Regions from separate parts of the Streptomyces sp. NPDC053673 genome, predicted to be linked through region 1. Evidence: riboswitches for the same ligand, from Rfam matches in the RefSeq annotation. Region 1 holds a riboswitch; each other region holds the start of a gene.
The links. Region 1 has a riboswitch for cyclic di-AMP ahead of ACZ6ZQ_RS02075 (M23 family metallopeptidase). Riboswitches for the same ligand answer to the same signal wherever they lie in the genome.
Positions count from the first base shown of each region.

Region 2: another riboswitch for cyclic di-AMP. It lies ahead of ACZ6ZQ_RS28105 (C40 family peptidase); the one in region 1 lies ahead of ACZ6ZQ_RS02075 (M23 family metallopeptidase).
Region 3: another riboswitch for cyclic di-AMP. It lies ahead of ACZ6ZQ_RS05755 (transglycosylase family protein); the one in region 1 lies ahead of ACZ6ZQ_RS02075 (M23 family metallopeptidase).
Region 4: another riboswitch for cyclic di-AMP. It lies ahead of ACZ6ZQ_RS32400 (M23 family metallopeptidase); the one in region 1 lies ahead of ACZ6ZQ_RS02075 (M23 family metallopeptidase).

Region 1 is NZ_JBVJKN010000001.1:465,756-473,096, reverse strand. It holds partial or broken gene ACZ6ZQ_RS02085 (STM4011 family radical SAM protein) at 1-276, shown strand, start outside; gene ACZ6ZQ_RS02080 (SGNH/GDSL hydrolase family protein) at 237-1,028, opposite strand; gene ACZ6ZQ_RS02075 (M23 family metallopeptidase) at 1,221-2,189, opposite strand; cyclic di-AMP (ydaO/yuaA leader) riboswitch at 2,194-2,352, opposite strand; gene ACZ6ZQ_RS02070 (alpha-galactosidase) at 2,863-4,959, opposite strand; gene ACZ6ZQ_RS02065 (hypothetical protein) at 4,969-5,211, opposite strand; gene ACZ6ZQ_RS02060 (tyrosine-protein phosphatase) at 5,316-6,131, shown strand; gene ACZ6ZQ_RS02055 (DUF6126 family protein) at 6,151-6,285, opposite strand; gene ACZ6ZQ_RS02050 (helix-turn-helix domain-containing protein) at 6,366-6,986, opposite strand; gene ACZ6ZQ_RS02045 (aspartate aminotransferase family protein) at 7,048-7,341, opposite strand, start outside.
Region 2 is NZ_JBVJKN010000024.1:47,092-54,432, reverse strand. It holds gene ACZ6ZQ_RS28120 (C40 family peptidase) at 1-157, opposite strand, end outside; gene ACZ6ZQ_RS28115 (hypothetical protein) at 412-765, shown strand; gene ACZ6ZQ_RS28110 (hypothetical protein) at 889-1,017, shown strand; gene ACZ6ZQ_RS28105 (C40 family peptidase) at 1,014-2,195, opposite strand; cyclic di-AMP (ydaO/yuaA leader) riboswitch at 2,194-2,361, opposite strand; gene pcrA (DNA helicase PcrA) at 2,685-5,156, shown strand; gene ACZ6ZQ_RS28095 (M23 family metallopeptidase) at 5,280-6,884, opposite strand; gene ACZ6ZQ_RS28090 (lipase family alpha/beta hydrolase) at 7,096-7,341, opposite strand, start outside.
Region 3 is NZ_JBVJKN010000002.1:559,694-567,034, forward strand. It holds gene ACZ6ZQ_RS05750 (transglycosylase family protein) at 199-1,089, shown strand; cyclic di-AMP (ydaO/yuaA leader) riboswitch at 1,347-1,512, shown strand; gene ACZ6ZQ_RS05755 (transglycosylase family protein) at 1,517-2,188, shown strand; gene eno (phosphopyruvate hydratase) at 2,620-3,900, shown strand; gene ACZ6ZQ_RS05765 (FtsB family cell division protein) at 4,069-4,542, shown strand; gene ACZ6ZQ_RS05770 (DUF501 domain-containing protein) at 4,619-5,278, shown strand; gene ACZ6ZQ_RS05775 (Ppx/GppA phosphatase family protein) at 5,275-6,189, shown strand; gene ACZ6ZQ_RS05780 (NAD(P)/FAD-dependent oxidoreductase) at 6,581-7,341, shown strand, end outside.
Region 4 is NZ_JBVJKN010000035.1:10,504-17,844, reverse strand. It holds gene ACZ6ZQ_RS32415 (bifunctional acetate--CoA ligase family protein/GNAT family N-acetyltransferase) at 1-756, opposite strand, end outside; gene ACZ6ZQ_RS32410 (HPr family phosphocarrier protein) at 932-1,213, shown strand; gene ACZ6ZQ_RS32405 (GntR family transcriptional regulator) at 1,351-2,028, opposite strand; gene ACZ6ZQ_RS32400 (M23 family metallopeptidase) at 2,221-2,994, opposite strand; cyclic di-AMP (ydaO/yuaA leader) riboswitch at 3,008-3,172, opposite strand; gene ACZ6ZQ_RS32395 (M16 family metallopeptidase) at 3,380-4,762, opposite strand; gene ACZ6ZQ_RS32390 (M16 family metallopeptidase) at 4,780-6,126, opposite strand; gene ACZ6ZQ_RS32385 (DNA gyrase/topoisomerase IV subunit A) at 6,338-7,341, shown strand, end outside.

The DNA.
Region 1 (7,341 bases):
CGGGCCGAGCTCGGCAATCTCTATGACGGCTCGTACCGGGCGGCGCTGCGCCCCCGTGCCTGCCCGCTCGCGGTGTGCGACTGCCACATCGGCTATGTCCATCTCGAATCGCTGCCGCTGTACGACGTGTTCGCGGGCGGGGTGCTGGAGCGGATCCCCGCTACGGACTCCCCCGCCACGGGCTCCCCCGCCACGGGCTCCCCCGTCGCAGGCACTGCCGCGGGGGCGGGGAACGCTCAGAGCGGAAGCAGGTCCGGGCGCTTCGGCTCCACATGATCGCCGGATGATTCGCCCCGCAGCCGTCGGCCGATCCACGGTACGAGGTACTCGCGCGCCCAGAGGATGTCGTCGCGGCGGACTTCGAGCGTGCCACGCGGCGGCAGTGGCGGCCACGGCTGGTCCGGGTCGGCCGGCACGTCGATGCCGAGCACCTGGGCGGCACGGAGCGCGACGCGCGTGTGGCCCTCGGGCGAGAGATGCAGCCGGTCGTCGTCCCAGGCGCGCCTGTCCTGGACGGACTTGAGCGACCAGAGGTCGAGTACGGGGCAGTCGTAGCGGTCGGCGATGGCGCGGACATGCGCGGTGTACGTGGCGATCTTGCCGCGCAGATGGCGGAGCACGGGTACGCCGCGGGTGTCGAAGCCGGTGGTCACCATGACGGTGCCGACGGAGGCGGTGAGGTCGGCGACGGCCCGTTCGAAGCGTTCCGCGACGTCGTCGGGGTCGGTTCCGGGCCGGATGATGTCGTTGCCGCCGGCGCAGAACGTCACCAGGTCGGGGGCGAGTTCCTTCGCCCGCGGGACCTGTTCCTCGACGATCTGGTCGAGGAGCCTGCCTCGTACGGCGAGGTTGGCGTAGCGGAAGGTGTGTTCCGGTACCCGGTCGTCCAGGAGGACCGCGAGCCGGTCCGCCCAGCCGACGAACTGTCCCTCAGGTCCCGGGTCGCCGACGCCCTCGGTGAAGCTGTCACCGATCGCCGCATAGGACCCGATTGCGCTGTTTGTTCTTGATCGCGAAGCGTCTGCCACGTCGAGACATCTTTCCTCGCGGGAAGTGACTTACGCCACCGTAGGGAGGGGTTGACGCGGGGTGATATAGGCCACCCGGTCAGTTTTCCGCAAAGCGGGAATACCCGGCCGGGGCCGGAACGCGCGCGTCCGCCGGCCCCATGGTGCGGGGCCGGCGGACGGAGAGACGCCGTGTCAGGTACGGACGTCGCGTCAGATCGAGACGCCGTGCCGGCGGAGGTAGGCCAGCGGGTCGATGTCCGAGCCGTAGCTCGGGCTCGTCCGGATCTCGAAGTGCAGGTGCGGGCCGGTGGAGTTGCCGGTGGAGCCGGAGAGGCCGATCTGCTGCCCGCCGGTGACGCTCTCGCCGGACGCGATGGAGAGCTGGGAGAGGTGGGCGTACTGCGAGTACGTGCCGTCGTTGTGCTTGATGACGACCTCGTTGCCGTACGCGCCGCTCCAGCCGGCCGACACGACGGTGCCCGGGCCGACGGCCTTCACGGACGTACCGGTGGCGGCGATGAAGTCGACACCGGTGTGGTAACCGCTGGACCACATGGAACCGGCGGTCTTGTACGCGGTGCTGATGCCGCCACGGACCGGCGCGAAGAAGCCGGAAAAACTGGTCTGCGCGGCGGCGTTCGTGGCGGGAGCCTCGGCGGCGGCCGGAGCAGCCTTGGGGCGCTCAGCGGTACGGGAGGCACGCTCGGAGGAACCGGACGGCTTCTCGCTCTTGGCCGGAGCCTTGGCCTTCCGCTCGGGCTTCGCCTCGCTCTCGACCTTCGCCTTGCCCTGGACCTTCGCCTTGCCGCCGAGGGCCAGCTTGAGCCCCGGGTGGATCAGCGACGGGTTCTCGCCGACGGCGGCGCGATTGTCGGCGTACAGCTTCTTCCAGCCGCCGCTGACGCTCTGCTCCTGGGCGATCTTCGACAGGTAGTCACCGGCCACGACGGTGTACGTCGCAGGCGCCTTGGGGGCCTTCGGCGCCTGCGGGGCGACGGACTTCTTGGCGACGGCTGCGATGCGCCCGGGGGCGGCGGAGGGCGCGGACTTCTCGGCGGCGTGCGCACCGAAGGCGCCGATGAGCGGGAGTGCGATGGCGGCCCCGCCCGTTCCGGCGGCGACGAATCCACGCGTGATCGGGTTGGTCCTCGGACGGCGATGCTTACCCTTACCGGGCATGGCGAATTCCTCTCCGCCGCCTGCGAGGTGAGCTGTCGGGTTCGGACTGGAGATGCCCGGCCACGCATGGCGCGCGACTTCACCCCGAGCCGTCCGGGATCCCGGAACGGCGTACTACCTGGGTCCCCCGCTCCTGCCACACGTGGGTGGGTGCGATATTCCGGACGGCGGCAGGATTAGGCGTTCCGACCGGATTGCGGTGACCGTAAGCGAGCCGGGTCGGAGCGAACAAGCCATCAATTTCGCCGGGAACCCTTCCGCCTGATTTCAACCTGGATTTCCCGGTCACGCTGCGTAAATCCCGGATCTTCGATTTCCTTCATAACAAGGGAGTTCACATGTCCGGCATCGCCACAGAACGTCACAGATATGATCCCGCTCACGGACCTGAGCCCATCTACCCCTTAACTCGGGCGTGTTACCCGAAACTGGCGAATACGGACAGATCGACCATTAGGCCCGTTTGGCGCCAACTGCATACACGGGTAAGGGGTACGTCACCCACCCCTTGTTGGGCGATTCACCCTACTCACCCATATTGCCCCTTTTGCTCCGCAGCTGGCTCGGCAAGCAGACGCTGCGAGGCCACCCACCAAGTGCACGGCGAAATCCGGGAGTTCACGAATCGGCCGCCCAGGGCTTCCGCCCAGGTGCTGACCGGACCCGGGCGCGGTCAGCGGCGCCGCAGCCGGATCACCGTCGCGTCAAGATCACCGTGGAGACCCGTGTGCAGCCCGTGGTGGAGCAGGACGGAGCCCCGGTGAACGACACCGGTGTCCAGGCACTCGTACGCCGCCGACGGTTCGAGGCCCCGCAGACGCAGGCACGGGGGCCGCTCACCGTAGTGCTGGGCCTGCAGCCATGCCAGGACCACGGCCTCGTCGCCACGCACGTACTGCACGGCGCTCAGCCCGCCCTCCGGCGGCCGCAGCCGATAGAGATCACCGTGCTGCACGACCGGCCTGATCCTTTTGTAGAGCTCCACCCAGCCGCGTGCCTCGGTCAGCTCGTCCTCGCTCCATCCGGTGAGGTCGCCGCCGATGCCCAGCACCCCGGCCATGGCGCTCACGAAACGGAACCTCAGCGAGCTGATCCGCCCGTTGAGCTGCACATTCGGACTGTCGGTGACCCATGCGGCCATCACCCGGGCCGGATGCAGCTGGCCGAAGCCGTACTGGATGGCCAGACGATCCAGCGGATCGGTGTTGTCGGAGGTCCACACCTGGTCGGTCCGGGAAAGAATCCCCAGGTCGATCCGGCCGCCACCACCCGAGCAGGACTCGAAGACCACGGCCGGGTGCGCGGCCCGCAGCCGGTCCAGCAGGGCGTACAGCGCGTGGACGTGCTCGACCCACAGCTTCTGCGGGTACGGCTCCCCCGGCCAGCCCGCGTCCGTGAAGCAGCGGTTGAAATCCCACTTCACATAGTCGATGGGGGCCGCGGACAGCAGCCGGTCCAGCTGCTCCCAGAGGTGGTCCCGGACATCCGCGCGGGCGAGATTCAGCACCAGCTGATTGCGGAATTCGGTCCGGGTGCGGCCGCGGTGGTGCTGCACCCAGTCCGGGTGCGCCCGGTACAGATCGCTGTCGGCATTGACCATCTCCGGCTCGACCCAGATCCCGAACCGCATGCCCAGTGCGTGCACGTCGTCGGCGAGCGGTTTCAGCCCCTTGGGGAAGCGGTCCGGGTTCGGCGTCCAGTCCCCGAGCCCGGCCCGGTCGCTCGTCCGCTTCCCGAACCAGGCGTCGTCCACGACGAAGAGCTCCACCCCCATCGCCGCGGCCCGGCGGGCCAGCGCCCGCTGCTGCTCCTCCGAGATGTCGAAGCCGGTGGCCTCCCACGAGTTGTAGAGGACCGGACGGGAGGCCCTGGCGTCCGGAATGACATGGGCGCGCTGCCAGGCGTGCCAGGCCCGGCTGGCAGCCCCGAATCCTCCGTCGGTCCACAGCCCGGCGAACACGGGCGAGGTGTAGGACTCACCCGGCGCGAGGAGCAGCAGTCCGGAGTCGTCGTAGCCGGCGCCGCCGCTGATCTGCACCTGGCCGTCGGGGAGGTGCTGAACGGCGATCCGCCATGATCCCGACCAGCCGAGCGCGCAGCCGTACACCTCCCCGTGCTCCTCCGTGGCCTCCCCGTCGTCGACGGCGACCCAGGGCAGGTGCTGGTGCCCGGTGTGCCCGCGGCGCGACCCGAGCACCTTCTCGCCGTACGTGAGCTCGGACCGTACGAGCAGGGACTCGGCCGCCCAGCGGCCGTGCAGCTGGGAGAGCCGGCGGCGGTCGCGGCGGGGCAGCGTCCAGACGGCTGCGTCGGCGCGCAGCAGCTCCAGTGCGGGACCGTCTCCGGCATGGGCCACGCTGACCCAGCGCTCGATCACATCGGAACCGTCCCGCATCCGGTAGTGGAGGGTCAGCGCGAGGCCGTGCACGGGGTCGCTGAAGCACAGCCGCAGCTCGTCGCCGCCGTCATCCACCAGCCCGTCGTCGAAGCGCCACTCGGTGCCTCGGACCTCGTCCGTACGGACCGAGAGCGCGGGCCGCACGAAGCGGGGGCCGCCTTCGACGGGATACTCCTCGTGCCCGTCGAGTGGCGACTCGAACGGCCAGTAGGGCGGGAGCGGTCGGGAGGCGAGGTCCTCGGCGTCGGCCGGGCGGATGCGCGGCCCCCAGTGCAGATGGAGGAGCTCGTCCCGGTCGGTGACGAACAGCGCATAGCTGCTCGTGATGCCGGACAGAACCCAGATGCGACCGCTGCCCATCGCCTCGATCATCCCGACCCCTCAAATTCTCACACGTCCGCACATCATCGCGCGCGATCCATCATCGAGGCAACGGCCTTGCAGCCGCCTTGAGGCGCGCCCAGGGACGGCGATGCGAAGGTCCAGAAGCTGTTGGGCATGCATCGGCACGTGGTCCTCGGCGAGACCGTCGATGAGGCCGCCAAGCGGAATCGGCTGATCCAGCGCGAGCGCGCCGTTGGACAGGATGAGCGATGGCACCAGAACCCGGTGAGCCTGCGGCACAGCCCTTCCGGCGGAGCCGAAATGATTGCCTGAGGAATCGATGTCGTATGGTCAGGAACGCGCCATTGTCGGCGAGCGCCGACCGCAGACACGGAGGAGCCACCGTGACGCAGCAGCTGCCGCAGATCCCGTCGACCGAACCCGAGCTGTCCGGGGTGCGCAACTTCCGGGACGTGGGCGGACTGCCGACCGTTGACGGGCGCCAGGTGCGGCACGGGCGGCTCTTCCGCAGCGGTCATCTCGCGCACGCCACCGACAGCGACGCCGCCTTCCTCGCCTCGCTCGGGCTCCACACGATCTTCGACTTCCGCAATGCCGCGGACCAGAAGCTGGAAGGCCCGGACGTCGAACTGCCCGGTGTGCGCAACCTCAACATCCCGCTCACCGACCCGGCGGACGGCGCCGAGTTCTGGAGGATGGTCCGCGAGGGCGACCTCGACCAGCTGAAATCGATCCTCGCCGACGGCAAGGCGGCCGCCCGCATGGTCGCGTCGTACCGCGTGATCATCAGGGAGCGCACGGCCGAGCACAGCCGGGTGCTGCACGCGCTGGCGGAGGACAGCGTCCCGGCCCTGATGCACTGTGCGGCGGGCAAGGACCGCGCGGGTCTGTCGATAGCGGTCTCCCTGCTGGCGGTCGGAGTCGAGCGGGACGCCATCGAGGCCGACTACCTGAAGTCGAACGACCCGCACCGCCGCTACAAGGTGCGCCGCGGCGCCAACGCGCCCTCCGGGATGTCGCCGGAGGTCATGGAGCTCCTCAGCCCGCTCTTCGACGCCCGCTCCGAGTATCTGGCGGCGGCGTTCGAGACGATCGAGGAGACCTGGGGCAGCACCGAGCGCTATCTCTCCGAGGGCCTCAGGATCACGCCCGAGACGCGTGAGCGGCTGCGCGACCGTCTGCTGGACGGATCGGTCTGAGCCCCTGCCGGGCGGCGGGTCACTGGCCGCCCACGGTGAACAGCAGATAAAGGAAGGCCGCGAAGAGGTGGCCTGCCACCAGATAGGCGAAGAGCCGGACGATCAGTCCGACGGGGAACGTGGATTCCTGGCTCGATGACGGCTTCCGGGGCATGGCGGTCTCCTCAGGCGGGCGGGTGTACGGGTCACGGCGGCACACGTGCGGTGTGCGGATCAGACGTGCGGATGTGCTTGTCAGACGTGCGGGTGTGTGTGCGGGTCGGGGCTCTGCAGCAGCGTGTGGACGAAGAGCAGCTCGGCCCCGCCGAGCGTGGCGGCGCCGATACGGTGCGGTGTGAGCGAGTCGAAGTGCGCGCTGTCCCCGGGGTCGAGCTCATGGACCGTGTCACCGAGGCCGAGCCGCAGCCGCCCTTCGAGGACGTACAGCCACTCCTCGCCCGGGTGCACCCGCACCAGTTCCCCCTGGGCGCCGGAGTACGGCACGCGCACCCGCAGCGCCTGCATGGCGCGCCCGCGGCCGCCGGCCTGCCGGTACGTCCAGCCGTCGGCCTCCGCGGGGCCCATCCGGCCCGCGCGGATGATCGCGTCGCGCTCCGGCGGGATCTCGCCGAGCAGCTCGGCGACGGTCGTACCGTAGATCCTGGCCAGCGCGAGCAGCGTCGGCAGCGACGGCTGCCGGTTGCCCGTCTCCAACCGGGACAGGTGGGCGGGGGAAAGACCCGCCCGCTGGGCGGCGGCCTCCAGGGTGAGACCGCGGCGGCGGCGCAGCTCGCGCAGCCGGGGTGCGACATCGGGCAGCTCGTCCGCTGCCTGTCCGGCAGGTTCTCCGGCGGGATGTCCGGCTGGAAGGCTCATGCCTCCATTGCGCCAGGATGTTTCCTCTGGGGCAAATTTCTTGCCCCAGAGGCAAAAGAGCTCAGCGGTTGGCCACGGCCTGCTTGACGAGGGTCTTGCCGAAGTCCCACATCAGCCCGCTCCCGCCGTGCGCATCGTCCATCACGGCACTGAAGGCCTCGACGAACCGGTCGACCTCCTGCTCACCGATGATCAGCGGCGGAATCAGCTTGATCACTTCCAGCTGGTCGCCGGAGACCTGGGTGAGGATCCGGTGCCTCTGCAACAGTGGCACGACGACCATCTGCGCGAAGAGTCCCTTGCGGGCCGCCTGCAGCACCGTCCAGCGGCTGCGCAGCTTCAGGGAGGACGGCCG
Region 2 (7,341 bases), on a different contig from region 1:
CCTTGGCCCTGACCTCGTCCGGGGTGAGGAGCGGTTCGGCGTGCCCGGCCCCCTCGAAGGCGGTGGCGGCTGCCGCGCCGGCGAGCGCGAGGGTGGCGGAGAGGCGGGCGGCGGGGCCGTAGAGCGTGCGCTGCCTGGGTTTGCGGTGCGCTGCCACGAGGGAGCCAGTCCTTCCGTAGGGTCCGCCGGTACGGGTACCGGCGGCGGACCGCACAGGGGAGACGGTCCACCGCCGGCTCTTTCGGCGGGGGCGACCGGCTGCCGTCCGGGTACGGGACGGTGGTGAGGAGTCGGCCGCCTGGGGCAGGACGCTAAACCTCCGGGTGACGACACGGCGGCGTCCTGACCGGTATTGGTGGGAGATGGACCGGCCGGGGTCACTTTCGGACCGTACGGCTAGGCTCCGGTGCCATGGACGTACTCATCAATGTCTTCGTAGCCCTGCACATCATCGGTATCGCGGCGCTGCTCGGCGGCTTCCTGACCCAGATGAAGGCGATGGGCGAGGGGACGGCGCGCTTCACGCCCGCGATGCTGCACGGTGCGCTGACCATGCTGGTCACGGGCGTGGTGCTGGTGGGGCTGAATCAGGCGGACGACCAGCCGGTGAACAACCTCAAGATCGGCATCAAGCTCGCGTTGCTCGTGGTGATCCTCGCGCTGGTCTACGTCAAGCGGGACGAGGAGAAGGTGGACAAGGGGGTGTTCGCGACGGTGGGCGCGCTGACGCTGGCGAACATCTTCATTGCGACGCTGTGGACGTGATGCGCCCGGGGGCCCGGGGGCCCGGGGGATTCCGGGCGACCCGGGGGTTCCGGGGTCCGCGCCGGTCGGCCGAGCCCGAGCCGCTCATGCCGCAACTCCCCTTGGCCAATGGCCGGTTGCGGCGTGAGTCCCGCACCGGGCGGCGGCTTCCACCGGCGCTACTTCCGTAAGCGCGACTTCCGCAAGCCGGGCTTCCGCAAGCCGGGCTTCCGCAAGCCCGGCTTCCGCAAGTCTGCTCGGCACGCCCTCTAGGCGGGGCGGACGCTCCCGTAGATCGGCATGTAGTAGATCGACTCCTCGCGGACGTTCGTGCCCGGCTTCGGGGCGTGGATCATCATGCCGTCGCCGATGTAGATGCCGACGTGGCTGATGTCGTCGTAGAAGAAGACCAGATCACCCGGGAGGAGATCGTTCGTCGCCACCCGCTGTCCGACCTCCACCTGGTCCCAGGTGGTCCGGGGCAGATCGACGCCGGCCGCCTTCCAGGCGGCCTGGGTGAGCCCGGAGCAGTCGTACGAACTGGGGCCGGTCGCGCCCCAGACGTACGGCTTGCCGATCTGGGCGCGGGCGAAGGAGAGGACCTTCTCGGCCTTGGCCGCGTACGAGTCGGGGGCGGTGCCGGTACCCGTGCCCGTGCCCGTGCCGGTACCCGTGTCCGTGCCGGTACCCGTGTCCTGGTTCTGCGCCTGCTCCTGCTGCGCGCGCTCCTGGCGCAGCCGCTCCGCCTCCGCCTCGGCTTCCGCCTTGGCCTGTGCCTCGGCCTTGCGGCGGGCCTCTTCCTCCCGCTGCCGCTCCAGCGCCTCGAGCCGCGCCTTCTCCTCGGCGGTCAGCTCGGACAGCAGCGCCCGCGCCTCGGCGAGCTTCTTCTGGACGGTCTGCTTGCTCTCACGCAGCGTCTGCTGCGAAGCGGTCAGCGACTCCAGGCTCTTGGTCGCCCGCGCGCGCTGCTTCGCCGCCGCGGCCTGCTGGGTCTCGAAGTCGGCGATGGCGCTGCGCTGCTGGTCGGTCAGCCGGTCCATCAGCTGCGTCTGGTCGAAGTACGCCTGCGGGCTGTCGGCGAAAAGCAGCGCGGCGGTCGGGGCCACCGCACCCGTACGGTACTGGGCGGCCGCGTACGAACCGAGGGCCCGGCGGGACTCGTTGAGGGAGTCCGTGCGCTTGGCGACGTCGTCGAGGATCGTGTCCACCGCGCGGCGCTGCTTCTCGGTGGCCTCCTGCGCCCGGTTGTAGTCCTGGGTCGCGGAGCCCGCCTGCCGGTACAGGTCGTCGACCTTCTTCTGGACCTCTTCGATGCTCGGCTTCGGTTCGGCTGTCGCGTTCTGGGTCGAGAGCAGCGTCACGCCCGCGAGGGCGGCCGTCGTGAACCCGACGGCGGATGAATTCGTACGAGTGCGGCTGCGCGGCTTGCGATGCGACGCCAAGGCCGGCATCTCCTTCCGTGGACCGCCTACCGGGTTAGCTGTCGGGTTCGGACGGAACGGAAGGCTGTCCTACGGGCCGAGTGGAGTGCGGCCCGATTCACCCCAGTTGTACATGTCTGGTGGGTCCCCGGTTCCGAACTCCCCTGCGGGAGGCCGGATTCGGCGCAGGCTGCCCGATTGGCGTAGGTCGCCGTTGGCAGTACGGGCCGCCTGGGCGAGCAGGCTAGCCAAACTGTGGTGCTGCTGTGAAGGACGATGTTCGATATGCCCGATACATTTCCGTGACCTTGGCGTGTCGTGGCCGAGACGTGACAGTATGTGATCGGTTCCTGTGTGCGCTCCGGCACGGTGCGTGCTGCTGCTCGGGCACGGTCCCTGCTTCTGCTCGGGCAGCGAGAGGCGTTGCGCTCGGGCAAGAAGAGGCGTTCCGCTCCGGCACGGTGAGTGTGGTGAAGGCGGCGGCGGGCTGTCAGTGGGGCGGCCTAGACTCATAGAGCGATGAGCAGCCTCTTTGATGACAGCTTCCTGGCGGACCTCCAGCGCACCTCGGCCCCGGAGGAGCACCCGCCGCCCGAGCCCGACGAGCACGACGAGCACCCGCCCCACGAGGAGGTCCCGCACGACCTCTTCGAGGGCGCTTTCGACGCGCCTCCGGCCCGCGACGCGTACTACCGGGACGGGGCGCCGCGCCCCGCCGTGGACCCGGCCGCGCTGCTCGAGGGGCTGAACGAGCAGCAGCGTGCCGCCGTCGTGCACCAGGGCTCGCCGCTGCTCATCGTCGCCGGTGCCGGCTCGGGCAAGACCCGGGTGCTGACCCACCGGATCGCCCATCTGCTGGCGACCCGCCATGTGCACCCCGGCCAGATACTGGCGATCACGTTCACGAACAAGGCCGCGGGCGAGATGAAGGAGCGCGTGGAGCACCTCGTCGGCCCGCGCGCCAACGCCATGTGGGTCTCCACCTTCCACAGCGCCTGCGTCCGCATCCTGCGCCGCGAGAGCAAGAAGCTCGGCTTCACGTCGTCGTTCTCGATCTACGACGCCGCCGACTCCAAGCGGCTGATGGCCCTGGTCTGCCGTGATCTGGACCTCGACCCGAAGCGCTACCCGCCGAAGTCCTTCAGCGCCAAGATCTCGAACCTGAAGAACGAGCTGATCGACGAGGAGACCTTCGCCGACCAGGCCGCCGACGGTTTCGAGAAGACGCTGGCCGAGGCCTACCGGATGTACCAGGCGCGGCTGCGCGAGGCCAACGCGCTGGACTTCGACGACATCATCATGACCACCGTCCATCTGCTCCAGGCGTTCCCGGACGTCGCCGAGCACTACCGGCGCCGGTTCCGCCATGTCCTCGTCGACGAGTACCAGGACACCAACCACGCCCAGTACACGCTGGTCCGCGAGCTGGTCGGGACGGGGTACGAGGACCTGGAGCCGGCCGAGCTGTGCGTCGTGGGCGACGCCGACCAGTCGATCTACGCCTTCCGCGGTGCCACGATCCGTAACATCCTCCAGTTCGAGGAGGACTACCCGGACGCGACGACGATCCTGCTCGAGCAGAACTACCGCTCGACCCAGACGATTCTCTCCGCGGCCAACGCCGTCATCGAGCGCAACGAGAGCCGCCGCCCCAAGAACCTGTGGACGAATGCGGGCGCGGGCGCGCAGATCACCGGCTATGTCGCCGACACCGAGCACGACGAGGCCCAGTTCGTCGCCGACGAGATCGACCGGCTGACGGACGCGGGCAGTGCCAAGGCCGGCGATGTAGCGGTCTTCTACCGGACGAACGCGCAGTCCCGTGTCTTCGAAGAGATCTTCATCCGCGTCGGCCTGCCCTACAAGGTCGTCGGCGGCGTGCGCTTCTACGAGCGCAAGGAGGTCCGGGACGTGCTGGCGTACCTGCGGGTGCTGGCCAACCCGGAGGACAACGTCCCGCTGCGCCGGATCCTGAATGTGCCCAAGCGCGGCATCGGCGACCGGGCGGAGGCGATGATCGACTCCCTGGCGCTCAGGGAGAAGATCACCTTCCCGCAGGCGCTGCGCCGCGTCGACGAGGCGTACGGCATGGCGGCCCGCTCCGCCAATGCCGTCAAGCGCTTCAACGTACTGATGGAGGAGCTCGGGACGATCGTCGAATCGGGCGCCGGCCCGGCGACGGTTCTGGAGGCCGTCCTCGAACGGACCGGTTACCTGGCCGAGTTGCAGGCCTCGACCGACCCGCAGGACGAGACCCGTATCGAGAACCTGCAGGAGCTGGCGGCGGTCGCCCTCGAATTCGAGCAGGAGCGCGCGGAGCCCGGCGGGCGGGAAGGGGCGGCTGCGGGCACGCTGGCCGAGTTCCTGGAGCAGGTCGCGCTCGTCGCCGACTCCGACCAGATCCCCGACGAGGACGAGGAAGGCACCGGTGTCATCACGCTGATGACGCTGCACACGGCGAAGGGCCTGGAGTTCCCGGTCGTGTTCCTCACCGGCATGGAGGACGGCGTCTTCCCGCACATGCGCGCGCTCGGCCAGACGAAGGAGCTGGAGGAGGAGCGCCGCCTCGCGTACGTGGGCATCACACGCGCCCGCGAGCGGCTCTATCTGACGCGGTCGTCGATGCGGAGCGCCTGGGGCCAGCCCGCGTACAACCCGCCGTCGCGGTTCCTGGAGGAGATCCCGGACGCGCATCTGCAGTGGAAGCGCACCGGCCCCATGGCGGCGCCCGCCGGCCCGACGTCCGGGATCACGTCTTCGCTCTCGTCGTCCCGGTCGCGCTCCGGCCCTTCGGGCTTCGCCACGCGGCGTACGACGGACAAGCCGGTGATCGCGCTGGCGATCGGGGACCGGGTCACGCACGACCAGTTCGGACTGGGGACCGTGATGGCGGTGACCGGCTCGGGTGCGGACGCACAGGCGACGATCGACTTCGGTGACACCAAGCCGAAGCGGCTGCTTCTGCGGTACGCACCGGTCGAAAAGCTCTAAGAAGCGGTTCGGGGGCGGGGGCTCGGCTTCCGCCCCGGGGCCAGGGGCAGGTGCGCTGGCCGGAGCCGGAGCCGGAGCCGGAGCCGGAGCCGGAACTCGGACCGCGGTGCGGCTCGGACAGGCCTAGGTCGGGCTGAGGCCGTGGCTGCGCAGCCACGACAGCGGGTCGATCGCGGACCCGCCGCCCGGCCGGACCTCGAAGTGCAGGTGCGGGCCGGTGGAGTTGCCCGAGTTTCCCGAGTACGCAATGACCTCGCCGGCCTTGACCGATCCCGAGCGGATCTTGGTGCTGCTGAGGTGGCAGTACCAGGTCTCCGTGCCGTCGGCGGCGGTCACGATCGCCATGTTCCCGTACGCGCTGTTCCACTGGGTGCGCACGGTGCCGTCCGTCGCAGCCATCACCGGCGTCCCGTACGAGACGGGGAAGTCGATACCGGTGTGCATGGACATCCAGTTGACGCCCGCCTGGCCGTAGTACGCACTCAGCCCGTGCTGAGCGACCGGCAGGGCGAACTTGGGTCGCAGTGCCTCGCGCCGGGCGGCCTCCGCCTCGCGCTTCTTGCGCTCGGCCTCCTGGCGCTCCTTGAGGTCGATGCGCTCCTGCGTGCGGCTGGCGCGGTCACCGAAGTCGCGGGCGTCTGCGCTGAGCGCCGCCAGCTGGGTGTCCAGCTTGTTGTTCGCGGCGACGGGTTTCACGGATGACGGATCGGCTGCCGTGACCGCGGTGTCGGCGTCCTTCGTCTCGCCGCCGGTGAGCCCACCGACCGAGGCGGCGGCGACACCGGCGACGCCCATCACGCAGACGGAGGGTACGGCGACGGTGAGGAGCGCGGAGCGCTTGGCGGGGGTACGGCGACGTCCGCGGCTGCCGCCGGCCCGGCGTACGGGGCGGACCGGTACGGCGGCGGGGGAGAGGACGACGGCGGGCGCGGTGGCGGTGTCGGCGTCGGCGTCAAGCTCGGTGTCGGCGTCGTAGTCGGCTTCGTAGTCGGCATGGTCGCCCTCGGACTCGTAGCCGTAGTCGGCGGCGTGGTCGGCTTCGGACTCGTAGTCCGAACCGGTCGCGGCCGCGGTGTCGACGTCGAACTCGTCCGCGGGGGAGAACTGTTCAGGGATGACGGCCTCGGTGAGGTCCTGGTGGCCGTCGTGCACCGGATACTCGGCGTACTCCGCAGGCTCTGTGTGCTCTGCGTGCTCCGTGTGATCGAGGTGCTGCTCCGCGTACCCGATGTGCTCGGCGTACTGCTGGACGTCGGCGTACTGCTGGGTGTCGGCGTACTGCGGATATACGGCCGTGGCTTCCGCCGGGACCTCCGCGCCGGAGTTCCAGGCGGTGGCGTCATACGCGCCCGTTTCGTACGCCGATGCCGTGCCGTACCCGGCCGCCGGCCATTGGCCGGTCGTGTCGTACGCGAAGGTGGCCGCGGCCGTTTCGTACTGCCCTGTCGCGAACTGTCCTGCCTGGTTCCAGGCGTTGGCGTCCCACTGGCCCGTGGCGTCGTAGTGGGTGGTGTCGTACTGCTGCGGGTATGCCTGCTGGTGCGCCTGCGCGTCGAAGGTCTCGTAACCCGTCGCGGAGCCCGTGTTCCACTGCGTCGCGTCGTACTGCCCGCTGTGTCCGCTGTGTCCCGCTTCGTAACTGCCCGGCAGGGCGCCGAAGAGCGGGTCGGTGTCGAAGCTGCCGGTGGCGTACGCGTCGTACCCGGCGTTGGGGTGCTGGTCGTTCACCAACTTCTCTCTCGCCTCGGCAGCAGGACCAGGATCTGGGGGCCACCCCACGGCGGGGGTCCCAGAGGCAAAGCAGTGGCGCGACTGTACCCGGCGGTATGCGACGCCGACAATCTTCAGCAGGTTTTGAAGGAACGGGAAACGGGCATTCGGCCGCCTTTCGGCGGACTGCGGGCACAGCTTTGGCCTTACGTTCGACTGTTGTTCGACTTCAGGCGACCGAAACGGCGCCCGAGGCCCCGGCCTCCGCGTCGGACGATTCGAGCGCCTCACGGACGCCTGCCGCGACGGCGGGATGGACGGGCAGCGCGAGATGGCCGATGCCGCTCACACGGACGTTCCGCACGAGAAGATCGGGGTGCTTCAGGCAGGCCGTCTCGAGCGGCACCATCAGCTGGTCGAGATCGCTCCAGAAGCTGACGAACCGCGTCCGGCACCCTGGGGCGGGCTGTCGCAG
Region 3 (7,341 bases), on a different contig from region 1:
CGTGATCTCCGCTGCATCGACTTGTGACTGACGCGCGAGTGCGGCTACGTTCACCCCGACTCGGGGTCTTCGCTGATTCAACCGACTCGGCGGACTCAGGAGTTTTCTGTTGTCACACGGAAGGCACACCGCATGCGCTCCGGGAACGGTCGACACCGCCGCCCCCGTCAGGCCCCCGCTCTCATCGTCGCGGCAGGGGTGACCGGATCGGCCATCGCCATCCCGCTGCTCGGTGCGGGCTCCGCCTCCGCCGCCGACTCCACCACCTGGAACCGCGTCGCCGACTGCGAGAGCGGCGGCATGTGGAGCGCCGACCTCGGCAACGGCTACTACGGCGGCCTGCAGCTCACCCAGGAGACCTGGGAGGCCTACGGCGGCACGGCGTACGCGCCGCGCGCCGACCTCGCCAGCCGCGCCCAGCAGATCTCGGTCGCCGAGATGGTGTTCGCCGCCCAGGGGCCGGCGGCCTGGCCGAACTGCTCGGAGATCGCCGGTCTCGTGCAGGACGGTACCGAGCCCGGGAACGGCGCCGCTTCCACTCCCGCCGCACAGGGTGGGGGCGCCAAGAGCCCGTCGTTCGGTGACGGGGCGGACGTGGCGCCCGAGCCGGACGCCGACGCCGACGCCAAGCCTTCAGCCCCGACCTCGTCCGCCCCGGACGCCGAGCCGTCCACCCCGACTGCCCAGCCGTCCGTCCCGGCCGGCTCCGCGAGCGGTTCCGGCAAGGACCCGGACGCGGCGGGCGATGGTGACGCCGCCGCTGGCGCCGGCACGGACACCGGCTCCGGCAAGCATCGCGGCGCCCCCGCCGACAACGAGGACGAGGCAGACAATTCGGGCGATGAGCGCGAATACGGTCGTCATGCCTCACGAGGTGACGGATCGGCACGAGAGGGTGCCGCTACGGGAGATGGGTACACCGTCCTCCCCGGCGACAGCCTGTCGTCGATCGCGGACGCGGAAAAGGTGCCCGGCGGCTGGCCCGCGCTCTACGAGGCGAACCGAGAGGTCGTCGGCTCCGACGCCGACCTCATCCTGCCTGGCCAGAGCCTCGATCTGGGTCTGGATCAGGGGCAGTTGAAGAAGTAATTCGCTGCCTTATGTCCGGTTCTGTGCAAGTGAGACATGAGTCTCTTCCTGTCAACTGGTGTGTCTTGTCGGTCAACTCCGGTCATCACGCCTCTCACCTGCAAAAACGGACATCTCTACGAGTCAAATAAGCCTGTTTTCTCCCCGATGTTCGTCTTTGAACATCGGGGAGAAGTGCGTTTACGGTCTGGACTGCTCGCCATCGCGGGCCCCGACGACCGCACGCCGAATCCTGCCGGCGGACGACGGGAACAGTCGACGCGCAAGCGCCGAAGGCAGGAGCGGGGGACCCAAGGTAAGTGCCGGACCGGCCCGATGAGGGAGGGAACGGCTTGGGGTGAAGCCGCGCGCAAGTCGCGTGGCCGGGCAACTCACTTGGCCCGAACCCGACAGCTCACCTCGTAGGCGTCGGTGAGGGGAAAACTCCATGCTGCTTTCCGGCAAGGGCAAGCACCGTCGCCCGACCGTCTTCCGGCGGTCCGCCCGTATCGCCTCGCTCGCCGGTGTCACCGGTGTCGCGATCGCCGCTCCGCTGATCGCCACCGGCACCGCGTCCGCCGCCACCGCCTCCGAGTGGGACACCGTCGCCCAGTGCGAGTCCGGCGGCAACTGGTCCATCAACACCGGCAACGGCTTCTACGGCGGCCTGCAGTTCTCGGCCTCCACCTGGGCCGCGTACGGCGGCACCGCCTACGCCGCCACCGCCGACCAGGCGTCGAAGGCCCAGCAGATCGAGATCGCCGAGAAGGTCCTGGCGGGCCAGGGCAAGGGTGCCTGGCCGAACTGCGGCGTGGGCCTGTCCAACGCCGCGTACACCGGTTCCGCCCCGGCTGCCCCGGCCGCCCCCAAGGCCGAGACCCCCGCCCCGAAGCGCGCCGAGGTCCCGACCACCCGCTCCGAGCGCTCCGCCGCCCCGGCCCCCGCGAAGGGCTTCAAGAAGGGCGACGGCGAGTACACGGTCAAGGCCGGCGACACCCTCAGCAAGATCGCCGAGACCAAGAAGGTCAAGGGCGGCTGGAAGAAGCTGTTCGACCTGAACAAGGACGTCATCGCCGACGCGGACGTCATTCACCCGGGCCAGAAGCTCCACCTGAGCTGACGACCCGGACCCGGGGCCGGCCCCGGTCCGGGATTCCCCCGACCCGGACCGGGCGCTCCGTAGTCCTCGACGGACTTCCGTAGTCCCCTACGGGTACCCGTAGCCCGGTGGACCCGGTGGACCCGGTGGACCCGGTGGACCCGGTGGACCCGGTGGACCCGGCGGACCACCGGTCGTACGCACCCCCGTCCCCCCGCTCCCAGCCCCCGTCCCCAAGCTCCCCGGCCCGGCGCGCCTTCCCCCCGTACACGCCGGGCCGGGGTTTCTGTCTGTTTCGTGCCCTTTTTCGTCCCATGGGGCGGGCACCGGCTGGCCGATGCCCGCGAGCCGGATAGGCTCGTGTCGCAAGGCCAAAGCGACCCTGCACCGACCTGCGCTGCACCTGCTTCGCATACGTCACATTCAGCGTCACATCCCAGAAGGAGATGCTCGTGCCGTCCATCGACGTCGTCGTAGCCCGGGAAATCCTGGACTCCCGAGGCAACCCCACGGTCGAGGTCGAGGTCGGCCTCGACGACGGCAGCACCGGCCGTGCTGCCGTCCCGTCCGGTGCGTCCACCGGTGCGTTCGAGGCCCTCGAGCTCCGCGACGGTGACCAGAACCGTTACCAGGGCAAGGGTGTCGAGAAGGCCGTCCTCGCCGTCATCGAGCAGATCGGCCCGGAGCTCGTCGGGTACGACGCCACCGAGCAGCGTCTGATCGACCAGGCGATGTTCGACCTGGACGCCACCCCGGACAAGTCCTCCCTCGGCGCCAACGCCATCCTCGGTGTCTCACTCGCCGTCGCGCACGCCGCTTCCGAGGCCTCCGACCTTCCGCTCTTCCGCTACCTGGGCGGCCCCAACGCGCACCTGCTCCCGGTGCCGATGATGAACATCCTGAACGGCGGCTCGCACGCCGACTCCAACGTGGACATCCAGGAGTTCATGATCGCCCCGATTGGCGCGGAGTCCTTCTCCGAGGCCCTGCGCTGGGGCACCGAGGTCTACCACACCCTCAAGAAGGTCCTGAAGGAAAAGGGCCTGTCCACCGGCCTCGGCGACGAGGGCGGCTTCGCCCCGAACCTCGGCTCCAACCGTGAGGCCCTCGACCTCATCCTCGAGGCCGTCAAGCAGGCCGGCTACGCGCCCGGCAAGGACATCGCGCTCGCGCTTGACGTCGCCGCCTCCGAGTTCTACAAGGACGGCAACTACGAGTTCGAGGGCAAGTCGCGCTCGGCTGCCGAGATGACCGAGTACTACGCGGAGCTCGTCGCCGCGTACCCGCTCGTCTCCATCGAGGACCCGCTCTTCGAGGACGACTGGGACGGCTGGAAGACCATCACCGACAAGCTCGGCTCCAAGGTGCAGCTGGTCGGCGACGACCTGTTCGTCACCAACCCCGAGCGCCTCGCCCGCGGCATCGAGGAGGGCGCGGCCAACGCCCTGCTCGTCAAGGTCAACCAGATCGGTTCGCTGACCGAGACCCTGGACGCCGTCGAGCTGGCTCAGCGCAACGGCTTCAAGTGCATGATGTCCCACCGCTCCGGTGAGACCGAGGACGTCACGATCGCCGACCTGGCCGTCGCCACCAACTGCGGCCAGATCAAGACCGGCGCCCCGGCCCGCTCCGAGCGCGTCGCCAAGTACAACCAGCTGCTGCGCATCGAGGAGATCCTCGACGACGCGGCGGTGTACGCGGGCCGCAGCGCCTTCCCCCGCTTCAAGGGCTGACCGGCGTAAAGCACCAGCCTCCGTACGTCCCCGGCCGCGGTCCCGTACCGTGTCCGGGGACGTACGTACGTAAGAGGACGTGACCACGAGGCCGTGAGCAGTGGCCGTACGTAACAGCCGTACGTAATGGCCGTGAGCAACAGCCGTAAGTAATAGGGGAGGCGAGCGATGACCGGGAAGAACCGGGACCGGTTCTCCACCGCGACCCGGCTGCGGCTGCTCGGCGAGCAGACCGCCGCCCGTGTCTACCGCTCGCAGAACCGCCGGCAGGCCCGCCGCTCCCGGCTGACCGGCCGGGCCGCCTTCCTCGCGCTGGTGGTCTGCACGATGATCGTCGCGCTCGCGTATCCGATGCGGCAGTACGTCTCGCAGCAGAACGAGATCGCCGAGCAGGAGCGGCTCGCGGCCGAGGCCCGCGAACGCGTCGAGGAGCTGCGCGACGAGAAGGCGCGGCTCCAGGACGACGCGCACATCATGAAGCTGGCCCGCGAGCATCTGCACATGGTCATGCCGGGCGAGACCGGCTTCATCGTGATCGACCCCCGGGCCGGCCAGGAGCGGCGCCCCGAGGAGGGCGAAGCGGACCACCCCTGGTACTCGAACGTCTGGGACGGCGTCGACCGCGCCGACGCGCCCCGCTGACCGGTACGGCCGAGGCCACGAACTCAACGACGCAACAGACGCAACAGACGAGACAGACGAAGAGACGTACGTATACATGGAAACGCCCCCGCCGACCACTGAGCACACCCCGCCTACCGAGGCGGACATCGCCGCGTTCAAGGACCAGCTCGGCCGCCCGCCGCGCGGTCTGCGGGCGATCGCCCACCGCTGCCCGTGCGGCCAGCCGGACGTGGTCGAGACGGCCCCGCGGCTGGAGGACGGTACTCCCTTCCCGACGCTGTACTACCTGACCTGCCCGCGTGCGGCCTCGGCCATCGGCACGCTGGAGGCGAACGGCGTCATGAAGGAGATGACCGAGCGGCTGCAGACCGACCCCGAACTGGCGGCGGCCTACCGCGCGGCGCACGAGGACTACATCGCCCGCCGGGACGCGATCGAGGAGCTGAAGGGCTTCCCGAGCGCGGGCGGTATGCCGGACCGGGTGAAGTGTCTGCACGTCCTCGTCGGCCACTCGCTCGCGGCGGGGCCCGGGGTGAACCCGCTCGGCGACGAGGCGATCGCGATGCTGCCGGAGTGGTGGGCGAAGGGCCCGTGCGTCAGCCCGCTCACGGAAGCCGTGACCGAGCCCGGTGCCGGTGACACCGATGTCTCCGGAACCGGAACCGGCAGCACCGGAACCGGCAGCACCGGAACCGGCAGCACCGGAACCACAACCGGCAGCACCGGCACCGGCACCGAGGGGGACGCCCAGTGACCCGCGTCGCCGCCGTCGACTGCGGCACGAACTCGATCCGTCTCCTCATCGCCGACGTCGACCGGGCGACCGGTGAACTGACCGAGCTGGACCGGCGGATGACCATCGTCCGGCTCGGCCAGGGCGTCGACCGCACCGGCCGCCTCGCTCCCGAGGCGCTGGAGCGTACCTTCGCCGCCTGCCGTGACTACGCGGAGATCATCAAGGCGCACGGCGCGGAGAAGGTCCGCTTCGTGGCCACCTCCGCCTCCCGCGACGCCGAGAACCGCGAGGACTTCGTCCGTGGCGTCATCGGCATCCTGGGCGTCGAGCCCGAGGTGATCAGCGGGGACGAGGAGGCCGAGTTCTCCTTCGTCGGCGCCACCATGGAGCTGCCGGGCCACGAGGAGCGCCTGGTCGTGGACATCGGCGGCGGTTCGACCGAGTTCGTCATCGGCCACGAGCACGTCGAGGCCGCGCGATCGGTGGACATCGGCTGCGTGCGGCTCACCGAGCGGCACATCCGGCACGATCCGCCGACGCCGGAGGAGGTCGCCGCCGTACGCGCGGACATCGCGGCCGCGCTCGACCTCGCCGAGGAGACCGTCCCGATCCGCGAGGCGAGCACCCTGGTCGGCCTGGCCGGCACGGTGACCACCGTCTCAGGGATCGTGCACGAGCACGCCGCGTACGACTCCCAGGCCATCCACCACTCCCGGATGTCCCGCGACCAGGTCGCCGAGGTCACCGAGCGGCTGCTCCGCTCCACGCACGACGAGCGTGCCGCGATCCCGGTGATGCACCCCGGCCGGGTGGACGTCATCACCGCCGGAACGCTGGTGCTGCTGGAGATCATGGAGCGCACGGGCGTCCCGGAGGTCGTGGTCTCGGAGCACGACATCCTTGACGGGATCGCCTTCTCGATCGCCTGAGAGGGGTTCCCGGGGGGCCTGTTCCGGCCTCTGGGGCATGGTCCGCGAGAAACTTCGTGAAGTTCTTCACAAGGAAATGGGCCCGGTCGGCCGTCGAAAGTGCCTTCAGGCGGCCCTCCGGGCCTCTTTTTGTGCCCAACTCGGCCCGTCCGCCCGTGGTCCGGCACGTTCCAGCCGTGTTGCGTCCACGTGAGGCAAGGGGCCGGTTCACCTTCCGGATCCGGCCGTGGGGCCAGCTCAGGAGGGTTCGGCAACGTTCCCCGATACATCGTGGTTCCCTGACCTCGCCATGACCTCGGTCACGTGGGCGGCGGAGTGTAGCAGAGGGTCGGCAAGTGCTTGTGAAGGGGCTCACGAGCGACCCCTCCGAGGGGGGTGGATACTCGATGGCATGAGCACCACGGAGCGTCCCAGGATCCTCGTAGTAGGCGGTGGGTACGTAGGCCTGTACGCAGCTCGTCGCATTCTGAAGAAGATGCGGTACGGGGAGGCGACCGTCACGGTCGTCGACCCGCGGTCGTACATGACTTACCAGCCCTTCCTTCCCGAAGCAGCCGCCGGCAGCATCTCGCCGCGGCACGTCGTCGTCCCGCTGCGACGCGTGCTGCCCAAGGCCGAGGTACTCACCGGCCGGGTCACCACCATCGATCAGGACCGCAAGGTCGCCACGGTCGCGCCGCTCGTCGGCGAGGCCTACGAGCTGCCCTTCGACTACCTCGTCATCGCGCTCGGCGCGGTCTCCCGCACCTTCCCGATACCCGGCCTCGCCGAGCAGGGCATCGGCATGAAGGGCATCGAGGAGGCCATCGGCCTGCGCAACCACGTCCTCGAGCAGCTCGACAAGGCCGACTCGACGACCGACGAGGAGGTCCGCCGCAAGGCGCTGACCTTCGTCTTCGTGGGCGGCGGCTTCGCCGGCGCGGAGACCATCGGCGAGGTCGAGGACCTGGCCCGCGACGCGGTCAAGTACTACAAGAGCATCAAGCGCGAGGACATGCGCTTCGTCCTCGTCGACGCCGCCGACAAGATCCTTCCCGAAGTCGGCCCGAAGCTCGGCAAGTACGGCAAGGAGCACCTCGAGGGCCGGGGTATCGAGATCTACCTCAACACCTCCATGGACTCCTGCGTCGACGGCCACGTCGTGCTGAAGAA
Region 4 (7,341 bases), on a different contig from region 1:
CGGGACGAGGGCGCGATTCACCGCGTACGTTCGCCCGGTGTACCCGGCTTCGAGCAGATTGCGCAGCACCGTACGGCCCACTCCGCCGGGCGCTCGGCCTGCCCCGATCACGGCCACCGACCGGGGCGCGAGCAGCCGCTGCACCGACCGCGCCTCGGCCCGCTGCTCCCGCGCGCGCTGCACAGCGAGCGACCTGGCCGTCGGTTCGAGGTCGAGTGTGAGATGGACGGACCCCTCCTCGAAACTGCGCTTCTGTGTGTACCCGGCGTCCGTGAAGACCTTGATCATCTTGTTGTTCGCGGGCAGCACCTCCGCCGCGAACCGCCGGATGCCCCGCTCCCGTGCGACCGCCGCGATGTGCTCCAGCAGGGTGGACGCAACGCCCCTGCCCTGGTGGGCGTCCTGCACCAGAAAGGCGACCTCGGCCTCGTCGGCGGGCGCCGACGCCGGCATGCCGTCGGCGTTGATGCGGTCGTAGCGGACGGTCGCGATGAACTCGCCGCCCACCGTCGCGGCGAGTCCCACCCGGTCCACGTAGTCGTGGTGAGTGAACCGGTGCACGTCCTTCGCGGAGAGCCGCGGGTAGGGCGCGAAGAAGCGGTAGTACTTCGACTCGTCCGAGACCTGCTCGTAGAAGCTGACGAGCCGCTCGGCATCCTCGGTGGTGATGGGCCTGATGCGCGCGGTGCCACCGTCACGCAGCACCACGTCGGCTTCCCAGTGGTCGGGGTACGCGTGATCCGACGGGGTCTGCATGGGGCAAGAGTACGGCCAGGACACCGGTCGCGAACCCGGATGCGCCGGGGCAGGCTGGGGGCACCCCCAGAGGGCCGGCCGGCGGGCGCACCCGGACCGGAGGCCGGTTCGGGAGCACTCCGCAACCCATGAGAGACTGGTCTAGACAACCGCTGAGACTTCGAAGGGCAACACCATGGCTGAGCGCCGCGTCAATGTCGGCTGGGCCGAGGGCCTGCACGCCCGCCCCGCCTCCATCTTCGTTCGTGCCGCCACGGCCTCCGGCGTCCCGGTGACGATCGCCAAGGCCGACGGTGCACCGGTCAACGCCGCCTCGATGCTCGCCGTGCTGGGCCTGGGCGCGCAGGGCGGCGAGGAGATCGTGCTCGCCTCGGACGCGGACGGCGCGGACGCCGCCCTCGACCGTCTGGCGAAGCTGGTCGCCGAGGGTCTCGAGGAGCTCCCCGAGACCGTCTGAGTCCCCCTCGAATTCGCGGCGGAGCCGCGGCCCTGAATTATCGGGCCGCGGCTTCTTCGTTTATCCGCGCATCCGTCACCAGGGCAGCGAAGAACAGGCCACCCATAAATAGCTGCTCTTTGTATACGGCGCTTTTGTTAATTTCCGTCGCCTGTCGTGTTTACAGAGTGTTGCGAAGCCCTCACGCCCACCGGGATGCGCAACCGGTGCGCGCTCGTGGCCCGCTCGGCGTGCATCGAGGTGAGCGCCCGGGCCCGCTCGGCGTCGCCGCGCGCCACCGCGTCCACGATCGCGCCGTGCTCGGCCCAGGACTCGACCGGCCGGGCGGGCGGCTCGACGGAGTACATCCAGGCGATCTTGTGCCGGAGCTGGGTGAGAAGCGCGGTGAGCCCGGGGCTGCCGGATGCCTGGGCGAGGGTCTCGTGGAACCACCCGCCGAGCGAGCGCAGATCCTCGCCCTGGCCCCGCCGGGCCCGCTCCTGGCCCAGTCTGACCAGGCCACGCAGCACCTTGAGATGGGCCTCCGTGCGCCGCTGGGCGGCCCGCGCCGCGCCCAGCGGCTCCAGCAGCATCCTGATCTCCAGCAGGTCGACGGCCTCCTGCTCGGTGGGCTCGGCGACACACGCGCCCGCGTGCCGGCGCGTGACGACGAAGCCCTCCGACTCCAGCGTGCGCAGCGCCTCGCGCACGGGGACGCGTGATACGCCGTAGCGGCGCGCCAGCTGCTCCTCGGTGAGCCGGCTGCCGCGCTCGAAGACACCGGAGACGATGTCGTCGCGGATCGCCGTGCATACCGAGCGCGCAGGAATGCGCATACCGAACCTCCGCCTTAATTCGCGCGAAACCCAGTCGAGCGACGCCTGTTCAGTGACTCTATTGCAGCGGGCCGGAATTTCGGATGGCAAACGAGAATCCGTGGATATCTTTTGGCCTGAATACGCCGAAGGCCCCGGCTCGATCCGTACCGAGCCGGGGCCTTCGTCATGCGCGAGGGGTCGTCCGAGGGGTCATACGCTGACGCCGTGCGAACGCAGATACGCGACCGGGTCGATGTCCGAGCCGTAGTCGGGGCTCGTGCGGGCCTCGAAGTGGAGGTGCGGGCCGGACGAGTTGCCGGTCGACCCGGAGAGGCCGATCTGCTGGCCCGGGGTGACGGTCTGGCCGACCGAGACGCCGATGGACGAGAGATGGCCGTACTGGGTGTACGTGCCGTCGTGCATCCGGATCACGATGTTGTTGCCGTACGCACCGCCCCAGCCGGCCTCCACGACCGTGCCCATGCCGACGGCGACGACCTGCGTGCCGGACGCGGCGTGGAAGTCGACGCCGGTGTGGCTGCCGGAGGACCACTGCCCGCCGCCGGCGTGGTAGCTCGTGCTGACGTACGAGCCGGCGACCGGGAGGTTGTAGGACATCAGCCGCTTGCGCTCTGCCTCGCGGGCGGCGCGCTCACGGGCCTCGCGGGCCTCCTTGGCGCGGGCCTCGGCCTTGCGCTTCGCCTCGGCCTCGGCCTTCGCCTGGGCGGCGGCGAGGGCGGCCTCCTCCTGCTGGGCGGCGGCCTGGGCGTCGATCTGCTCGGCGAGCGAGTCGTCGACGGCGATCGCCTGGGTGAGGCCGGTGTCCTCGGTGGGAGAGCTGTCCGCGTCGGCGGCGAGCGCCGGGGAGGCGAGGGTTCCGATGACGCCGGTGGTGGCGAGGGCCGCGACCGATGCGACACCCGCGCTCTTGCGCGACAGCCGGCTCGGACCACGATGCTTCCCGGTGGCACGGGTGAACGCCATGTAGTGGCTGATCCTTTCCTTCCTTCTCGCCTACCGGGTTAGCTGACGGGTTCGGAGCAGGAAGGTCTCCTACGGGCCCCTCCGCACGGATGCGAAGGCGTCCGATTCACCCCAGGGGGACGTGTGGGTCCCCGGCTCCCCAGGCTCGCGCCCGACGGGGACTCGGCGATGGCTGACCGATGCCGCGGGTGCGGCTGGTGCAACTGGCGGACAGCGCAAAAGACGCTAAGCCGATCTTCGTTCAATCACCAAACAGACACGCCGTTTTGTAGTGCACGCCACAGGGCAGACACCCCGCCTCTCCAATAAAACGGACATAGGGGAAGGCCCCGTTGGCGTGTGGCCAACGGGGCCTTCCCGGTCCGCCGGATCGCCCGGCGGTCAATCAGCCCGTGACAACGGTCACTTCACCGATTCCGAGGGCCTTGACCGGCTCCTCGATCTCGGCGGCGTCCCCGACGAGGACCGTGACGAGCCGGTCCACCGGGAAGGCGCTGACGGCCGCGGCCGTCGCCTCGACCGTGCCGGTCTCGGCCAGGCGCGCGTACAACTGCGTCTGGAAGTCGTCCGGGAGGTGCTGCTCGACCTGGTCGGCGAGCGTGCCCGCGACGGATCCCGCCGTCTCGTACTTCAGCGGGGCGACGCCCACCAGGTTCTGTACGGCGACATCGCGCTCCGCGTCCGTCAGTCCCTCCGCGGCGAGGGTGCGCAGCACCTTCCAGAGGTCGTCCAGCGCCGGGCCGGTGTGCGGGGTGTCGACGGAACCGCTGATGGCCAGCATCGCGGCGCCCGTGGCCCCTCCCGGGGACGTGGGGGCTCCGGAGCGCAGCACCTGGCCGAAGGCACGCACTCCGTACGTGTATCCCTTCTCCTCGCGCAGGACGCGGTCCAGGCGCGAGGTGAGGGTGCCGCCCAGGCAGTACGTGCCGAGGACCTGGGCCGCCCAGACCTGGTCGTGCCGGTCCGGACCGATCCGGCCGATCAGCAGCTGCGTCTGGACGGCGCCGGGGCGGTCGACGATGACGACGCGGCCGTTGTCGTCGGCGGTGATCGGCGGCACGGGACGGCTCTCGGCCGCGTCACCGGTCCAGTCGCCGATCGTGTCCGCGAGCACGGCGTCCAGATCGACACCGGAGAGGTCACCGACGATCACGGCGGTGGTCGCGGCGGGCCGGACATGCGCCTCGTAGAAGGCGCGGACGGCGGCGGAGTCGATCCGCTCGACGGTCTCCTCGATGCCCTGGCGGGGCCGCGACATCCGCGAGGAGGCCGGGAAGAGCTCCTTCGAGAGCTCCTTGGCGGCGCGGCGGCCCGGGTTCGCCGTCTCGTGCGGGATCTCGTCCAGCCGGTTGCGTACGAGCCGCTCGACCTCGCTGTCGGCGAAGAGCGGGGCGCGCAGCGCCTCGGCGAGCAGGCCGAGGGCCTTGGGGAGCCGGGAGACCGGCACCTCGAGGGAGACCCGGACGCCTGGGTGGTCGGCGTGCGAGTCGAGCGTGGCGCCGCACCGCTCCAGCTCCGCGGCGAACTCCTCCGCCGTGTGCTTGTCGGTGCCCTCCGAGAGCGCCCGCGCCATGATCGTCGCGACGCCGTCCAGACCCTCCGGCTCGGCGTCCAGGGGAGCGTCGAGGAAGATCTCGACCGCCACGACCTGCTGGCCGGGGCGGTGGCAGCGCAGAACGGTCAGACCGTTGTCGAGCGTGCCGCGGTCGGGAGCGGGGAAGGTCCACGGCTTGGCCTCGCCGGCCTGCGGCTGCGGATGGAAGTCCATGGTCACGGCAGCGTCGGTCACTGGTCCGCTCCCTCTGCGTCGTCGTTGTCCTCGGTGGCGTCAGCTGCTTGGACGGGCTCGTACACGAGCACCGCCCTGTTGTCCGGGCGCAGCTGAGCCTTGGCGACCGCCTGCACCTCCTCGGCGGTGATGTCGAGGACGCGCTGGACGGCGCTGAGCGCCAGCTGGGGGTCGCCGAAGAGCACGGCGTACCGGCACAGTTCGTCGGCGCGGCCCGCGACCGTGCCGAGACGGTCCAGCCACTCGCGCTCCAGCTGGGCCTGCGCCCGCTCCATCTCCTCGGCGGTGGGGCCCTCGGCGGCGAACCTGGCCAGCTCGTCGTCGACGGCGGCCTCGATGTCCGGCACCTCGACGCCGGCGGACGTCTTCACGTCCAGCCAGCCGAGCGAGGGCGCTCCCGCGAGGCGCAGCAGACCGAAGCCGGCGGCGACGGCCGTCCGGTCGTGGCGCACCAGACGGTTGTGGAGCCTGGACGACTCGCCTCCGCCGAGCACGGTGAGCGCCAGGTCGGCGGCGTCGCACGCGCGCGTGCCGTCGTGCGGCAGCCGGTAGGCGGCCATCAGGGCCCGGGCCGGGACGTCCTCGCGGATCTCCTCGCGCAGCTGCTCCCCGATGATCTCGGGCAGCGTGCCGTCGCGCGGCGGCTGCTTGCCGTCGTGCAGGGGGATGGAGCCGAAGTACTTCTCGATCCAGGCGAGGGTCCGCGCCGGGTCGATGTCGCCGACGACCGAGAGCACCGCGTTGTTCGGCGCGTAGTACGTACGGAAGAAGTTCCGCGCGTCCTCCAGCGTCGCCGCGTCCAGGTCGGCCATCGAGCCGATCGGGGTGTGGTGGTACGGGTGGCCCTCCGGGTAGGCGAGCGCGGTGAGCTTCTCGAAGGCCGTGCCGTACGGAACGTTGTCGTAGCGCTGGCGGCGCTCGTTCTTGACGACGTCCCGCTGGTTCTCCATGGACTCGTCGTCCAGCGCGGCGAGCAGCGAACCCATGCGGTCGGCCTCCAGCCAGAGCGCGAGCTCCAGCTGGTGGGCGGGCATGGTCTCGAAGTAGTTGGTGCGCTCGAAACTGGTGGTGCCGTTGAGCGAGCCGCCCGCTCCCTGCACCAGCTCGAAGTGGCCGTTGCCCGGCACCTGCGCGGAGCCCTGGAACATCAGGTGCTCGAAGAGGTGAGCCAGGCCCGTACGCCCCTTGACCTCGTGGCGCGAGCCGACGTCGTACCAGAGGCAGACCGCGGCGACCGGGGTCAGGTGGTCCTCGGAGAGCACCACGCGAAGGCCGTTGGCCAGGCGGTGCTCGGTCGCTGTCAGGCCGCCGGAGCCGGCCTCAGCTGTGGCCGTGTGACCCATGGGCATGTCGTCCCTTCGATCGCGTTGCAGGATGTCCTGCCACTGTATGCAAGCGTGCTGACACCTGGCGAAGTTCCGGGTGCTTCCGCCGTCTGTACCGGGTCGCGGTCGGCCCTCTGTTCCGGGTCGCGGTCGGCGTTGTCAGCGGGACGGTCCACAATGGTCCGCGTCAGATCCCGTACATCATGTTGGTGAAGGAGCCGCAGCAGCGATGGCCCGCCGCAGCACGAAGACGCCGCCGCCCGACGACTTCGAGGAGAAGATCCTCGACATCGACGTCGTGGACGAAATGCAGGGCTCCTTCCTCGAGTACGCGTACTCGGTGATCTACTCCCGTGCCCTGCCGGACGCCCGGGACGGCATGAAGCCGGTGCACCGCCGGATCGTGTACCAGATGAACGAGATGGGGCTGCGCCCCGACCGGGGCTATGTGAAGTGTGCCCGTGTCGTCGGCGAGGTCATGGGCAAGCTCCACCCGCACGGTGACGCGTCGATCTACGACGCGCTGGTGCGCATGGCCCAGCCCTTCTCCATGCGCCTGCCGCTGGTCGACGGCCACGGCAACTTCGGATCGCTGGGCAACGACGACCCTCCGGCCGCCATGCGGTACACGGAGTGCCGGATGGCCGACGCGACGAGTCTGATGACCGAGTCGATCGACGAGGACACGGTCGATTTCGCGCCGAACTACGACGGGCAGGAGCGGGAGCCCGTGGCGCTGCCCGCGGCCTACCCGAATCTCCTGGTCAACGGCGCCTCCGGCATCGCGGTCGGCATGGCGACGAACATGCCGCCGCACAATCTGGGCGAGGTCATCGCCGCCGCGCGCCATCTGATCAAGCACCCGGGCGCGGATCTCGAGACGCTGATGCGTTTCGTCCCGGGTCCGGACCTGCCGACCGGCGGCCGGATCGTCGGTCTGTCCGGGATCAAGGACGCGTACGAATCGGGCCGCGGCACCTTCAAGATCCGCGCGACGGCCACCGTGGAGGACGTGACGGCGCGCCGCAAGGGCCTCGTCGTCACCGAACTGCCCTTCACCGTCGGCCCGGAGAAGGTGATCGCGAAGATCAAGGACCTGGTCGGCTCGAAGAAGCTGCAGGGCATCGCGGACGTGAAGGACCTCACGGACCGTGCGCACGGACTGCGCCTGGTCATCGAGATCAAGAACGGTTTCATTCCCGAGGCCGTGCTGGAGCAGCTCTACAAGCTGAC